3 regions of the Vibrio sp. 10N.261.51.F12 genome follow, and region 1 is predicted to be linked to each of the others. Evidence: predicted binding sites of a transcription regulator. Region 1 holds the regulator's gene; each other region holds the start of a gene.
The links. Region 1 encodes PurR, which represses purine synthesis genes. Its sites were predicted from a motif close to TNANGNAAACGTTTNCNTNA; they were not measured.
Positions count from the first base shown of each region.

Region 2: the regulator PurR is predicted to act here: its motif matches at 2,025-2,044, upstream of AB4405_RS09235 (inosine/guanosine kinase).
Region 3: the regulator PurR is predicted to act here: its motif matches at 2,157-2,176, upstream of pckA (phosphoenolpyruvate carboxykinase (ATP)).

Region 1 covers NZ_JBFROV010000016.1:253,351-256,546, reverse strand. Annotated here, with positions in the region: gene torD (molecular chaperone TorD) at 1-591, shown strand, start outside; gene purR (HTH-type transcriptional repressor PurR) at 939-1,949, shown strand; cyclic di-GMP riboswitch class I at 2,122-2,205, shown strand; gene AB4405_RS11425 (TfoX/Sxy family DNA transformation protein) at 2,319-2,909, shown strand; gene AB4405_RS11420 (TVP38/TMEM64 family protein) at 3,033-3,196, shown strand, end outside.
Region 2 covers NZ_JBFROV010000014.1:433,425-436,620, forward strand. Annotated here, with positions in the region: gene AB4405_RS09230 (H-NS family nucleoid-associated regulatory protein) at 179-586, shown strand; gene AB4405_RS09235 (inosine/guanosine kinase) at 647-1,951, opposite strand; gene mnmA (tRNA 2-thiouridine(34) synthase MnmA) at 2,191-3,196, shown strand, end outside.
Region 3 covers NZ_JBFROV010000049.1:102,239-105,434, reverse strand. Annotated here, with positions in the region: gene AB4405_RS23060 (AsmA family protein) at 1-246, opposite strand, end outside; gene pckA (phosphoenolpyruvate carboxykinase (ATP)) at 355-1,980, opposite strand; gene hslO (Hsp33 family molecular chaperone HslO) at 2,310-3,191, opposite strand.

The DNA of each region.
Region 1 (3,196 bases):
AGCCTATTTGCCAAAGAGCTCACTCAACAAGAACTGGATAAATATCACAGTGTCGAAATACGTTCTTTTTTGAGCGGTCTCGGTGAAAACCCATCACTCGAAGCGCCGATCAATACACTCATTGATGGCTTGAACCGATTACAGACTCGAGAAGACGCCCAACTTGAGCTATCCGCAGATTTTTGTGACCTATTTCTTAAATCAGATAAGCATGGCGCATTACCTTATGCCTCAATGTACATAGGTGAATCAGGTCTTCTCAATGATAAACCGGCTAATGACATGACCGAGCTGTTAAAAAAACACAATGTCGCCGTCTCTGAAGACTTAAATGAGCCAGCCGATCACCTCGCGATAGAGTTGGACTTTCTCGGCAACCTTATTATTCGTTCTAATGAACTGGAGTCCGAGGCGCACATCAACAACGCATTATTAGAGCAAGCTGATTACCTTAATCAGCACCTGATGACATGGCTGCCTCAATTCGAAAAAAAATGTAAAGAGTATGATGTATTTGGATTTTACGCCGCGGTAGCAACACTCCTCATTGCATTTTGTCAGTTAGACCTTAACTATTTAACTGCTGAGTAACCGATGCAGACACCGCTATCAATCAAGGTGGCGGTGTTACCCCATATTAATTTTAATTTATCATCAAATTTGTCGGTTGAAACGTTGCTAGAGTCACCGACTAGCATTACAATCCGCCGTTTCAATGCGAAAACCAAATTTTAGTGCCCCATGCTTTCCTATCTTTAGCTATTATGTCCTTGTCAGGTGAATAGCTAACCCACAATTGGAATCCAATGTTTCACTAGGTTCACTTACTCGGTACGCATTCCATACACCAAAGCGCTTTTTTAATTAAACAAAGCTGCATTACCGCAACGACGTTTTTGCTGACCATACGCAAAAGCCGTTACTAATAGGATAAAGCTATGGCAACAATCAAAGATGTCGCCCGTCTAGCTGGCGTTTCAACTACTACTGTGTCTCACGTTATTAACAAAACACGTTTTGTTGCCGAAGCCACACAAGAAAAAGTCAACGCCGCCGTAGAAGAACTCAATTACGCGCCAAGCGCCGTTGCGCGAAGCTTAAAATGTAACTCAACAAAAACCATCGGTATGTTGGTTACACAATCAACGAACTTATTCTTCTCCGAGGTTATCGATGGCGTTGAAAGCTATTGCTATCGTCAAGGTTACACATTAATTCTGTGTAACACTGGTGGCGTGTATGAAAAGCAGAGAGATTACATTCGGATGCTAGCAGAGAAGCGCGTCGACGGTATTCTCGTTATGTGTTCAGATCTCACAGAAGAGCTTCTTAGCATGCTTGATCGTCACTCCGATATTCCTAAAGTGATCATGGACTGGGGTCCTGAGAGCTCGCAAGCAGATAAGATCATTGATAATTCGGAGGAAGGTGGTTATCTCGCCACAAAATACCTAATTGATAAAGGTCATACGGACATCGCATGTTTGAGCGGTCACCTAGAAAAAGCGGTGTGCCAAGAACGCATTATTGGTTACAAGCGTGCGCTATCAGAAGCCGGCATCGAAATGAAAGAAGACCGTATATTTGAAGGTAACTTTGAGTGTGACACAGCGGTCATCGCAGCGAATCGTATTGCCGCAATGGAAGAACGACCAAGCGCCGTGTTCTGCTTTAACGATACGATGGCGTTAGGCCTAATGAGTCGTTTACAACAACTCGGTTTGAACGTACCAGAAGATATCTCTGTGATTGGTTACGATAACATTGAGCTTGCTGAGTATTTTTCTCCACCACTGACGACGGTTCACCAACCGAAACGTCGTGTCGGAAAGAACGCCTTTGAGATTTTGCTAGAACGCATAAAAGATAAAGGTCATGACAAACGTATATTTGAGATGCACCCCGAGATAATTGAACGCCACTCTGTCAAAAACCTGACAAAAAAATGACAAAGGCGCCTAGTTAGGCGCTTTTTTTTGATCTTGTTCCCAGATTTTATACGCCTTATTGTTAGTTTATGTTACCTCTTAAGCACAAATACCCGTCTAATTTTTGAAGCAACATCACACTTTAGTTATATCTCAATGCAGATTAGCGCATTTTTTCTTTATTCTAACAAAGTCACGCACAGGGCAAACCATCTGAAAAGTTGGGACGCAAAGCCTCCGGCCTAAACCATTTATGGTAGGTAGCGGGGTTACCGATGGCAAAGGACACTGAATTCTTGTTTTTAATTTAACAAGGAATTGATGCCTGTTTGCTACACTCTCGGACCTGATTTTGGTGACACAATCAAATAACACCGAGAAAAGACAAATATGGACAATCCAATATTAAAAAATTCGATGCAGTTGTTCGCTCAACTTGGAAAAGTCAAATCCCGCTCTATGTTCGGTGGATTTGGCATTTTTGTTGACGATACGATGTTTGCATTAGCAGTGAACAGTAAATTACACATCAGAACTAACCCAACAACCGTCGCGACATTCAAGCAAAACGGCTTCAAACCTTACGTTTATAAAAAGCGCGGATTTCCAGTAGTGACAAAATATTTTGCCCTACCTGAAGATAGCTGGGATGACAGTGAAATAATATTGAGCTACGCACGCTCAGCGTTGGATTACGCAAAAGATGAAAAAGTAAAACAATCTGACTGCAAACCAACCCGATTAAAAGATCTCCCGAATTTACGTCTTGCAACAGAGCGCATGCTCAAAAAAGCGGGGATAGAATCGGTGAACTCACTTCAAGAGCATGGATCCGTTGAAGCCTTCAAGGCCATTCAAAAAACACACTCGACAAGTGTCGGTCTCGAATTACTTTGGGCGTTAGAAGGTGCGATTAATGGTACTCACTGGTCTGTGATTCCACAAGCCAAGCGCGACGAGCTAGCCAATCATATCAATTAGTACTTGCTCTCTCTTACTTATAAAAAAATCAGCCCATTAGCTGATTTTTTTTTATCTGTTTGAAAGTTAAATTCCGATGTTCGTGTCTTATACTAAAGATGCATTATCGACATGGAGTAGGACATGAGTAAAAAATTGTTATTGGGCTTAGGATTTGTTGCCGTTATTGTTTTTCTAGGCGTAGAGTTTGGACAATACCTGACCTTAGAAAATGCCAAGGCACAACAGGCAGCGCTTGCCACTTATATTGACAATAATTTTTTGGTTGCCGCGCTTACCTATTTCTT
Region 2 (3,196 bases), on a different contig from region 1:
TCAGTCTCTAAATAAATTCATCTGTAATCATTAGTAACACTTAAAGTAATCTTTCTTAGTTTTATCAATTTTGTGTAAAGATTATTATATTTTCACTTTTGTTACACCTAATTCATTGTCAATATGGCCGATGAAGTTTATTATTAAAGCCGAACGAAACAAAATCATGGGAATTGTCATGTCTGAATTAACAAAAACATTGCTTAATATTCGTAGCCTACGTGCATTTGCTCGTGAACTAACGGTTGAGCAATTAGAAGAAGCACTAGAAAAACTTACTATTGTTGTCACTGAAAGACGAGAGTCTGATGAAGAAGAACGAGCAGAAAGAGAAGCTCGTGAAGCTAAACTGAGCGAATACGCACAGATGATTGCTAAAGATGGTATCGATGTTGAAGACCTAATCGCTGCATTATCTGGTGAATCTAAAGCGAAAAACAAAAGCAAACGTGCACCGCGTCCTGCTAAATACAAATACCTTGATGACAACGGCGCAGAAAAAACATGGACAGGCCAAGGCCGTACTCCATCAATAATCCAAGCCGCGTTAGATGCAGGTAAATCTCTAGAAGAATTTGAGCTTTAATCACGTATTCTATTGTGTTTAAAGACATATAAAAAAAAGCGCCTTTACGGCGCTTTTTTATTATCTTTCCCAGTATGCTTCTTCTAAGCTATCTTCTCTTTCCGGCAAACCTCGTGATAAGCGTGGTGAATGCTGAACCAATACTTCATAGCTTGCTCTATTAGAGTATTTGCATACCTGAGAAAAAGAAGAGTACGTTAAAAATTGATGCTGATGCTTGCTTGAATTAGGCACGTTTTCTTTATGGTGTTTATTTGCTGCCATGTCATGCAGTAGGGCTGAAAGCGCAGCATCACCCGCACCATTGGTATTTTTAATTTTCTCTGGTCCGCCCATATAAGGTGCAATATGAGAGTAAATTTTCGTTGGAGTGATGCATTCTTGCTTGATTGCTGGGCGGCTAAATTCATAGCGATTAAACTCTGCAATACTCCCTGGCAACAGTGGCAGTGACGTTTCGCGTTTCGCACTGTCTTCAGTGTAGCCAGCCATAAATAAACCGATAGGGCCTGCAGTACACAATACCAAATCCACCCAATCAAGCGCGATGTTTGATGCGGCCAAAGGATCACTTTCCCCTGTTAATGCTTCCGCTTCATCTTCATTCATGGCAACCACTGTCACGTGTTGCTGTAAAAAGTCCTGCCAGTATTTCGGATCACCTTGAATAACAAAACGTGTACCCAGGGTTAAAACGACTGGTACATCGTATTTCTTTGCGTATTCTATTGCTTGCATGGTTGCCGCCGGCATTGGATCACCAGGTTTGCAACGAACTAAATAAGCAGTCAGTACCAATGCCGATGCTTTCTTGAATATTTTTTCTGGGATACTTTCTGGCTGTAATTGATTCATTTTACCTTCACTAATAGCAAACGTACGTTCGCCATCTTCGGTAATTAAGGTAAAACAACGCCCAATCGCACCTTCAACACCTTGTAAGTAGTTGAGATCCATTCGACTCGACGTATTACACAGGTAACGGTAGCCGTAACTGCCAATTTTAATATCTGAGCTCATAACCCCCAGTAATACCGATTTATCGTCGGCTAATACCGAGAAGTTGTGCAACGTATTCCCAATCGTTCCACCAGCAAACTCGTTAGTGATGAGTTCTTTTTCCTTTAACTCGGTATATAACGCTTCCGCTGCTTTATCATCAATGACCAGTGAATGTCCCTTACTCAAGCCATATTTTTCAATCAAACTGCTGTCCACTTTCGCTTCAATATCAACCAAGGTTTGATCAATACCAACAATATGAGTTTTCGACATTTTTTTATTGGTTTGTGTTTGGCTCACCAATGGGTCACGAGCATGAACAGGAAAGTAATGCTTAGATTTTCTTTGGCCAGGGAATTTCATAACAGTATCTACGTAAGGAAAAAGACGTCGGCAATTCTAACTCTGTATAGATCATCAGAGCAACATGCGCAATTAAAGCAAACGATACCGTATTCGATTTTTTTATTATTGCCCTTGTAATCCTCCTCAATAGGACACACATAACGTCCTTAAGAAAGTGTGATTTGGTTCGCGGAACTGTATTGCACGTTTTGTTTCTGCTAAAATCTGCGTCCAATTACTATAGGTGGTATTTAAACATGTCTGATAACAGCCAAAAGAAAGTGATCGTCGGTATGTCCGGCGGTGTGGATTCCTCCGTTTCTGCCTATCTTCTCAAACAACAGGGCTATCAAGTAGAAGGCCTGTTTATGAAGAACTGGGAAGAAGATGACAATGAGGAATATTGTACGGCTGCTGAAGATCTTGCAGACGCACAAGCTGTTTGCGACAAGCTTGGTATCCACCTACATACCATAAACTTTGCGGCTGAATATTGGGATAATGTCTTTGAGTACTTCCTAGCCGAGTACAAAGCGGGTCGAACGCCCAACCCGGACATTCTTTGTAACAAAGAAATCAAGTTCAAAGCCTTCTTAGAGTTCGCTGATGAAGTACTAGATGCTGACTTTATTGCTATGGGTCACTATGTTGACCGAACCTTCCCGGAAAACGGCGGTAAACCACAAATGTTACGCGGTTTAGACGGTAATAAAGACCAGAGTTACTTCCTTTATACGCTAAGCCATGAACAAGTTGCTCGAAGCTTATTTCCTGTTGGTGAACTGGAAAAGCCTGAGGTTCGACGCATCGCTGAAGAACAAGACCTCATTACTGCCAAGAAAAAAGACTCAACGGGTATCTGTTTTATAGGCGAGCGCAAATTTACCGATTTCTTGTCTCGCTATTTGCCCGCTCAACCGGGTAAAATTGAAACACCTGAAGGCGATGTCATCGGTGAACATCAAGGGCTTATGTACCATACTCTTGGACAACGTAAAGGTCTTCACATCGGTGGTCAAAAAGGCGGCGGTGGTAACGAAGACCCATGGTATGTCGCAGAAAAAGACCTCAAGCGTAATGTATTGATCGCCGTACAAGGCGCAGACCATCCACTTCTTAAGTCGAATGGTTTACGTGCATCTCAATTGCATTGGGTTGATCGTGAAGTGGTGAAGGCACCATTCACATGCACGGTAAAAACACGTTATCGTCAGCAAGATATACCATGTACAATCATACCGATTGACGACAGCAATATAAAAG
Region 3 (3,196 bases), on a different contig from region 1:
AGACATACTATTGGCTTCAATGGGCTTCTCTCCCTCAGCCTCAATACGTAGATTGATAAAGTCGAATTGGTTTGGATATTGATAGTGTATCGATTCACTCGTCACTTTTATATTGAACAGCTTATTTATCGTTTGTGTCACTATTGGATTGGCGTATTGCGTATGCAGTAAGGCAAAGAGTGCCAATATAGCAATGAGCCCTAATGCGAAAAGCGCGATTAAGATTGCTATTGTTTTTCGTATCACGTTGAATTCTCTACCTACTGAATATAATGATCAATTTAGCCCGAAAGTGACTAAAAAGCCCCTCTTATGAGGGGCTTTGTGGCTAAAACTTGGATGCTTATCTAAGTATTAGTCTAATTGAGGGCCTGCCGCTACCAATGCCTGGCCTTCAGAGGTATCCGTGTATTTTTCAAAGTTGTTGATAAAGCGTTTTGCTAAGTCGTCAGCTTTGCTTTCCCATTGCAGTGGATCGACATAGGTATCTCGTGGGTCTAAGATCTCAGTGTCGACACCCGGAAGTGAGGTTGGTACTTCTAGGTTAAAGACCGGAATAGTTGTTGTTTCGACTTGTTCTATTGAGCCATCTAAGATTGCATCAATAATGCCGCGGGTATCTTGGATAGAGATACGTTTACCAGAGCCGTTCCAACCCGTATTAACTAAGTATGCTTCTGCGCCTGCAGCTTCCATACGTTTAACCAACACTTCCGCATATTGAGTTGGGTGAAGTGTAAGGAACGCCGCACCAAAACACGCAGAGAATGTAGGTGTTGGTTCTGTAATACCACGCTCTGTACCGGCCAACTTAGCGGTAAAACCAGAGAGGAAATGGTATTTTGTTTGTTCTGGTGTCAGCTTCGAAACCGGAGGTAACACGCCAAACGCATCGGCAGATAAGAAAATGACTTTATTCGCATGACCGCCTTTCGATACTGGTTTTACGATGTTATCGATATGATGAATAGGGTAGGAAACACGAGTGTTTTCTGTTTTAGAGCCATCATCAAAGTCGATAGAGCCATCGTTGCGTACGGTTACATTTTCTAATAATGCATCGCGGCGGATGGCATTATAAATATCAGGCTCAGCTTCTTTAGATAGATTGATCGTTTTCGCGTAGCAGCCACCTTCAAAGTTGAAGATACCATCGTCATCCCAGCCATGCTCATCATCACCAATCAATTGACGTTTTGGATCGGTAGATAATGTTGTCTTACCTGTGCCAGAGAGTCCGAAGAAAACGGCTACGTCATCATTCTCACCTTTGTTAGCGGAACAGTGCATGGATGCAATACCCTTGAGCGGCAAGAAGTAGTTCATCATTGCGAACATACCTTTCTTCATTTCACCGCCATACCAAGTGCCGCCGATCAGCTGCATTTTCTCGGTAAGGTTGAACACCGTGAAGTTTTCAGAGTTTAGGCCCTGTTCTTCCCATTTTTGGTTGGTGCATTTTGCGCCATTCATTACAACAAAATCAGCTTCAAATGTTGCGAGTTCTTCTTCACTTGGACGAATGAACATGTTTTTCACAAAGTGAGCCTGCCATGCCACCTCGGTAACGACTCGAATACATAGACGAGTATCTGGATTGGTACCACAGTAGCCATCAATAACGAATAGGCGCTTGTTTGAAAGCTGCCCAGTGACCAATGTTTTTAGTTCGTCCCAGACTTCTTTTGAAATAGCTTTGTTGTCGTTTTTACCTTGATCTGACCACCACATCGTGTCGCGAGTCGTATCGTCCCGTACGATGAATTTATCTTTGGGAGAGCGACCTGTAAAAATGCCCGTATCAACGGCAACGGCACCCAGTTCTGTGACAACGCCTTTTTCATATCCTTGCAATGTATCTAGGGTTTCTTCGGTGAATAGTTGCTCATAACTTGGATTGCGAAGAATCTCAGTTGAGCCTGTGATGCCATATTGAGTAAGATCGAGTTGTGCAGCCTTATTAATGTCCATAACGGTCATAGGTGCTCCTTATTGGATTTTTGTAGGGATTTTAAAATTATTATAATTTGTTTTTTATTTTGAACTCCATGCTAGCAATGGACACCAGATAAAACAGGGATATAGTTCAAAAATTACTCATCATATAGTGATAGTTTTAAGTGTTTGGTCACATATTAAATCACGATGGTTTATTCTAGAGCAAACCTTTGCGCCAGAGTAAATGTAACATAAGTGAATATGGTTTGGTGATAGGTTTTATCTGATGATGTTGTGGTTTCGTTAAATTTTTCACAAAAAAAGCCAGTTCATTGTGAACTGGCTTGTGTAACATATTTCGAACAATGAAATTAGTGCAGAGTCGGTTTGTCGTCTTGCATATTGTTTTCTGCGAATAGGGCTTTGATATCAGTCTCATCAAATGAATAAGAAGAGCCACAATAATCACAGTGCAGAGCAATCTCTCCTTCTTGCGCCAAGATATCGTAAACTTCTTCTTGTGCGATGGTACTAATGGCATCAGCACTGCGCTCACGAGAGCAGCCGCAAAAGAATTCAACTTCTTTTGGCTCAAATAACTGCACCTTGTCTTGGTTATATAGACGGTACAACAAGTCATTCGCTTCTAGTGTAAATAACTCTTCATCTTTGACGGTGTTCGTCAATTGCTCCAAGTGTTCAAAATCATCTGGTGTACCTGTGCCATCAGGCATGACTTGCAGCAACATACCGGCCGCTTTCGCTTGACCATCTTGTGTACCAGTACGAATCCAAAGGCGCGTTTTTAGCTGTTCAGAGCGTGCAAAGTACCCTTCTAAGACTTCAGCTAGGTTATTACCCTCAAGACCAACAACGCCTTGGTAGCGCTCACCATTATCAGGTGTAATCGTAATCACTAAGTAACCCTTACCTAGCATGTCGTGAATAGAAGCGTCATCGGCAATCTGATCTTCCCAACGAGCGACACCACGAAGTTTTTGGTTGTGGTCACCGTTAATTACTGCCAAAGAAACGGGGCCATCACCTTGCAGTTGCATGGTAATCGAACCCTCAAACTTTAATGTAGCAGTTAACAGGCTGGTTGAGACTAGAAGCTCTCCTAGCAAGCTTTGTAGCGCCGCTGGATATTCCTTGCTAGAGATAATCTCTTGATATGCAGTATCAAGTTGTACAAGCTCACCTCGTACAGATAGCTCGTCAAAAAGGTAGCGATTTAATGTGTTGTTAGCCATGTGGG